One region of the Paenibacillus sp. Dod16 genome, then DNA from elsewhere that is predicted to be linked to it. Evidence: riboswitches for the same ligand, from Rfam matches in the RefSeq annotation. Region 1 holds a riboswitch; the other holds the start of a gene.
The links. A riboswitch is a leader RNA that binds a small molecule or an ion and turns the genes downstream of it on or off. The one in region 1 is predicted to bind cyclic di-AMP.
Positions count from the first base shown of each region.

Region 1 (3,425 bases):
CTTATCAAAGTGAACAAAAGAACTGCAAATGTGTTTGTCTTTATCCCCCCTCCTGTTGAACCAGAGGAAGCGCCGATAAACATTAAAAAGATCATAAAAAACTGGGAAGCCGTCATCATTTCAGCGATATTAATTGTATTAAACCCAGCGGTACGAGTTACTACGCCTTGAAAATAGCCCGCCCAAATCCGTTCTGCCCACGTTAAGGAGCCAAACGTATGGGTGTTGAACAATTCGATGATGAATATAACCAAAAAACCCGTGAGACAAAGGAAGCCGGAAGTTGATAACACAATCTTGGAATGCAGGGATAGCTTTGTCCACCGCCTATGCTTCCACACATCTAAAACTACAGTAAATCCGAGGCCGCCTATAATAAAAAGCAGAGTAATGACGATATTGACTAATGGATCACCAACGTATCGGCTCAAACTATCGGACCAAAGACTAAATCCAGCGTTATTAAAAGATGAAATGGAATGAAACACACCGTAATATACCGCTTGCCCCATACCCAGTTCCTCTTTCCAGCGAGTGATTAACAAGGCTGCTCCCATGAGTTCAATTATAAACGCAATGAGAAAAATACCCAGTGACAACTTCACAACACCTTGTGTTGATAAAGAGTTTGTAGATTCTTTTATGAGAAGGCGGTTTTTCAATCCGATTTTCTTACCCAGGACTACGGCTATCAACACACTAAATGTCATGAATCCAAGGCCGCCAACTTGAATCAAGCACATGATGACGATTTGGCCAAAGAGGGAGAAATCGGTTCCGGTATCCAGCACAACCAATCCTGTAACACATACTGCAGATGTCGAAGTGAATAATGCGTTTAACCAACCGACACCGGTGCCTGTTGATGATGATATGGGTAGTGCCAACAAGATAGCCCCTAATACAATCGGGAGAGCAAAGCCTAAAAGTATGAGACGCGAAGATGTTAAATGAAATTGCTTTATTGATATTTGGGGCTGTGATTTGCTACGAAACATCAGATATCCTCCTTCTTGTCCTAATTTTCAGTAAACGAAACCGTTCAGCCTACTACTGCGTAGTATTAGCCTTATCAAAGCATTGATGCTACTGCAAAACAAATTTTCGCAATGCTATTATGCTGTATTTCGGTTTACATTTAGAACAAACTAGCATAATATGAATTACGATAATTTCATAATTAATAATCGCTTAATCCCCTCTTGGGGAGCGGGGGAACCATCGAGGTCGTACTAACGGCTTCAGGGGTGAATTCTTTCTAAACAGAAAGGACGGGGACTCTCAGACCCGAATCCGGCAGCTAACCTCGTCAGCGTCCTTGGGAGAGAACCCTCTTACCACTTTGACTTGTTACATATTAAACAGTCCAAAGCCTGGAAGCAGACACTCTGCTCCCAGGCTTTTTTCCTGAATGGTTTGCAGAGTATCTACATTTAGAAAAAGAAAAGGAGCAGAATTATTCATGGCAAATAACGAAAAAATCATGGTTTGTGTTTATTATGGTCCCCATGGGGAACGTCTCATTCGCCGAGGGGGGGAACTGGCTAAACTTCTGCAATGCCCCCTGTACGTATTGAGCGTCATTCCTGTAAGAGATGATGTGCTTGATCAAGAACAGGAAAAATTTATGGCCGCATGGCAAACGACATGCGACGAATATGGCGCTACATTTATCGCAAAAACGAACGTAGATCGTAAAGCTGCAGATATTATTGCGGAGACAGCCAGAAATCATCATATTACGCAATTAATCATCGGACAATCCGGGCAAACGCGATGGCAGGAAATTACGCAGGGTTCCTTCGTTAATGAACTACTGAATCGGATAGGTGAAACGGATCTTCACATTGTGGCGGTCCAGAGGATGGCACATCACATGACCGAGACCCATGAACGGGGAAGACGAGTCACGGTTATCAGAAATGGTGAACATTATAGGCTCAGCAATGGGGAGTCTGAAGGCGAAACTGTAGCTGAGGGTCTTTTTTTCAAGTAATTGAATACCGATTTCGATACGGGTTTACTTAAAATAATGACAAATAGTGAATTCAGGTATTTGAAGATAAGCAATGGAAAAGTGTTAGACCCTTCTTCTTTCCAGTCCAAATAGCGCATGATCAATATTACACGGGAGTGACACATGTGAGAAAACAGTTTATACTCATCGAAATAAATATCCCTATTACGGAGAATGACCATGATCGAAAACGATGACCATACCAGACGTCGCTCCGCCCTTTACAAAATCGATTCATTCGTAAACAAGTTGAAGAATAATATGAGTCCTCCCCAGCTCATCATGGTAGTGTTTTTTGTGCTGATCTGGACGGGTACCTTGTTGCTTACACTCCCTCTATCTTCTACAAACGGAAAATCTGTAGGTTTATTGAATGCTTTGTTTACCGCCACCTCGGCTATATGTGTGAATGGCCTTGTGGTTGTAGATACCGGGAGTGTTTATTCGACCTTTGGGCAAGTCATCATTATGATCTTGATCCAGATTGGCGGACTCGGATTTATGACTTTCGGTGTTATGGTAGCCATAGTACTGGGGAAAAGAATAGGTCTCAAGCAACGTCTTGTCATTCAGCAAACAACCCACTCGACATCAGCTCAAGGTTTAGTCAAGCTATCGCTGTATATGGTGCTTATAGCGTTCGCATTTGAGGCGTTGGCTACGGTCATTCTTACGATTCGATGGCATTACGAATGGGGTTGGGGTCAGGCAGCCTATTATGCGCTTTTTCATTCCGTTTCCGCCTTCAATAATGCGGGATTTGCTTTGTGGTCTGACAGTCTTTCACCTTTTGTCGGCGATCCAATCGTTAATATTACCATTGTTATGCTCTTTATCATCGGCGGACTCGGCTATATTGTTGTCGTGGATCTATTCCGCAAACGTTCATGGAAGAGACTGTCTCTCCACTCCAAGGTTGTTCTTCTGGGCACAGGCATTCTCTCAGGAATCGGTTTTCTAACTATACTATTGTTGGAAAGTTGGAATCCGTCCACCTTTGGTCAGCTTAGCGGAGGCGAGCGTGTGTTGGCCGCTTTCTTCCAAGGTACGACACCTCGAAGTTCTGGATTCAACACAATTGACATCAGCAGTATGCTAGCCGCTTCCCAGTTCCTTATGATTATTCTGATGTTTATCGGAGCTGCCTCTGGAGGTACAGGAGGTGGAATCAAAATCAATACACTGATTGTACTCATCTTGGCAACGATCCAAACGTTTCGCGGCGGTGGGCAAATTCACGCATTCAAGCGCAAAATAGGCGAAGAAACGGTTATGCGTGCCCTAGCTGTTGTCATGAGTTCATTGGTTGTTGTACTTTGCGTCTCCCTTCTGCTCACGATCACGGAGGGAATGCTGGAGGAACATTTTCTGGAGGTGCTGTTTGAAGCCACATCAGCATTCAGTACAA
Region 1 covers NZ_JBNDYG010000043.1:138,954-142,378, forward strand. The annotation lists gene ACPV3A_RS28395 (TrkH family potassium uptake protein) at 1-998, opposite strand, end outside; cyclic di-AMP (ydaO/yuaA leader) riboswitch at 1,179-1,330, shown strand; gene ACPV3A_RS28400 (universal stress protein) at 1,463-1,996, shown strand; gene ACPV3A_RS28405 (TrkH family potassium uptake protein) at 2,198-3,425, shown strand, end outside.

Region 2 (3,425 bases), on a different contig from region 1:
TGATCGAGGTGATCAAACTGGCTACGAACGTATTTCGGACGATCTTTTTCAGCATTTTGATGCCGAACAGTCGATAGACGGCCTCCTCGGATATGCCGGCCAGCCAGGCCATCAGCGGGAAGAGCCAAGGATAGAGCATGTTGTAAGGCGATTGTGTGGCATCCGTGGTGGACCATGTATTCAAGGTCAGGCCCAGAAGGACAAAGATAATGGATTGGACCCCAAGCAGGATGAAAGCCCACATGTACCCCAGCTTCATGCTGTCCAGCACATAATGACCGTATCCGGGTTCTTTGGCGCGCGGCCATGGATTAAGCCCGTCTTCTTTGAGCCATAGCCCGCTGCCCCCGACAAGGGCGAAATAGAGCAGTGCGGAGAAGATGAGCGAATAGACCGCATAGAAGATCATCATCCCGAGTATGCCGGTTTGCGACATCCCCTCGGATTTGAAAACGGGAATCAGATTGTACGTATTCAGCATCTGGATGACAAACAGCAGCGCCGATAGGAACAGGCCGCGCTTAAACGACGTGTAGGCTCTGGTCTTCACGCTGTACACAATCGCAAGTATGCCAAGGATGAGGGTGAACAGGCCATACCCTGCGAGCGTCAGCAGCGTGGCATCTTGAGTCTGCTTGTTGACATAGGCGGAATGGGCGGCCGGGACCGAAAAAGATGGCTCATAGGAGCGTAATTTCCCCTGCTCGAAGGTGAAACGGTGCTCTAATCTGGAGTCGCCGATCTTGGAATCGGGGTCCACATACCGGAGCCGGGGTTCCCCTTCCCGCGTGACCAGCTCCAGATGCGACAGGTCATAGCCCGCTCGCTGGAGCCAAGGCTCCGCAAGAGCTTGCTTCTCGGATAATGACATGCCGTCCTCGACGACAAGCAGCATCTGACTTTGCGCATCGCCCTTGTTCAGCTCAATCCGGTCATAGCTGGAGCGGGCGTAATCGTACGAGAAGCCGACGATGCCTGAATTTTGCATGTGCACGTCCACATTGAGGGCATCGCCACCCGGCTTGCTGAAGCGAACGCGGTATACGTCATAGGGATATTTGGCTTCATAGGTTTTGTTGTATTCCGAAAGTCTCTTTTCCTTCGCCAGATATCCGTAAAGTTCCGATTTGGATTGATATGTAACCAGCGTGTCATCCGTTTCCGCAGCCGTAAACTGCAAAAACTCTTGAGCAAAGCTTGAAGCTGCTTGCCGAGCCTGCTCCTTGGATATGATATTCGGAGATGCCATCTCGGTAGAATCCGAATTCGTCGACGGAAACACCTGAAATAATAGGAACAGAATCAGGCCGACTGCGGCAGGCGCGATGAGCTGCTTCAGATTGGGCTTCAGCTTCAAGGGCTCTCTTGCACGATTCATGAAATTCCTCCTCTAAGAAAGTTGATACTCCCACTGGTATTCGATATGCCTGATTAAGAACGCATAGAGTCAATATAACATAGTTATGAAAGTCATAAGCAGCTTATCCCAATATCCGGAATAATGAAACAAATCGATGAAAATGAATGAAAGGTTTCGAAAACGTTAGAGAACCCTATGCTTGTATTCTTGAATATGCCCAATTCGCGCTCTTTTAAAGATTTTTTGGGTGAAAAACGGCATTGGGTTACGTACCGGATTGCGTTATAATCACATCATGCTTCAAGGAACCGAATATTCCAGCCGAATTTCGTACTGAAAATGGGGGAACCATGTAATTGGGGTGAATTTCATTATTCCCAGAATAATGAATAGGGCGACCTGTGAAAATGCCCGAATCCGTCAGCTAACCTCGTAGGCTGCAGCACAGGAACCAGACCGTAAAGGGCACTGCGTTTTCCAGTGTCTTTTTTTCTTGATTTTTTTTAAGAAGGTGACCGATTGAACTCTAAATTGAACTGGCTCAGGTTGTCTCCGCCGCAGATTCTCGTGCTTGGTTTCGCGGCTATTATTTTCATCGGGACGGCGCTGTTAATGCTGCCGATATCCACAAGTACAGGTGAACCGCTGGAATTTATCGATGCCTTGTTCACTTCGACATCTGCAACTTGCGTAACGGGTCTGGTTGTGGTGGATACAGGAACGACATTCAGCTCCTTCGGAGAGATCGTGATCATGCTGCTGATTCAGATCGGCGGGCTCGGATTCATGACGATGGCCACTTTGTTTGCCTTGGCTCTCAAAAGGCGCATATCGCTCAAGGATCGCCTCATTCTGCAGGAAGCGATGAATCAGTCCTCGATGGAAGGAATCGTAAGGCTGATTCGCAGAGTGCTCCTGTACTCCCTGATCATCGAGGCCTGCGGTGCCTTGATTTTATCGATCCGCTGGGCATTTGATATGCCGATCGGCCAAGCGATTTATTATGGCGTTTTTCATGCGGTCACGATGTTTAACAACGCCGGTTTCGATTTGTTTGGCGATTTTCGGAGTTTGACCGGGTATGTCTACGATCCTGTAGTCAACGTTGTCGTAATGTTTTTGATTGTCTCAGGCGGCATCGGTTTTATCGTATTATCCGATCTGATTGATTTCCGGAAACAGCGGAGACTTTCCTTGCACTCCAAAGTAGTGCTCACCATGACGGCTACCTTGCTGCTGGTTGGATTTATCGTCATTCTTATTTTTGAATTCACCAATCCGAGGACGCTCGGCTCCCTGAATTGGGGCGGAAAATTCTTCGGCGCATTATTCCAATCCGTAACGCCGCGTACAGCTGGCGCGAATACTATAGATATTACGGGGCTTAGACAGGCCACGCAATTTTTTATCGTTATTCTGATGTTTATCGGAGCATCCCCAGGGTCAACTGGGGGGGGGATCAAAACAACAACCTTCACCATTATGGTGGGGGCGGTCATCGCCATGATGCGCGGGCGTGAAGACATCGTCATGTTCCGTTATCGCCTGGCCCAGGAGCGGGTGCTGAAGGCACTGACCATTGCATTACTGGCACTGCTGCTCGTTCTAACCGTAGCGATGATTCTGTCGACGACAGAGGAAGGGGATTTCCTGGAAATTCTATTCGAAACGACATCCGCCTTCGGTACGGTGGGTCTCTCCATGGGCTTAACGCCCGATTTGACGGTGTTCGGCAAGGTTTTGATCAGCATTACGATGTTTGCAGGGCGATTGGGGCCGTTGACGCTTGCTTATGCACTGGGGCCAAAAAAGGGTAAAGAATTATATCGTCATCCGGAAGGCAAAATGATTATTGGATAAGGAGTACTGGAGAGACATGAAACCAAAGCAATTTGCAATCATCGGTTTGGGACGATTTGGCGCCAGCCTGGCGCTTGAACTGATGGAACAGGGATATGAGGTGCTCGGCATCGACCGCAATGAAGAGGTTGTCGAGGATATGAGCGAGCTGCTGACACACACGGTGGTGGCGGATGCTACCGATGAAGAGGTGCTTAAATCGCTC
Region 2 covers NZ_JBNDYG010000027.1:35,160-38,584, reverse strand. The annotation lists gene ACPV3A_RS19025 (CPBP family intramembrane glutamic endopeptidase) at 1-1,378, opposite strand, end outside; cyclic di-AMP (ydaO/yuaA leader) riboswitch at 1,670-1,814, shown strand; gene ACPV3A_RS19020 (TrkH family potassium uptake protein) at 1,880-3,220, shown strand; gene ACPV3A_RS19015 (potassium channel family protein) at 3,237-3,425, shown strand, end outside.
Region 2: another riboswitch for cyclic di-AMP. It lies ahead of ACPV3A_RS19020 (TrkH family potassium uptake protein); the one in region 1 lies ahead of ACPV3A_RS28400 (universal stress protein).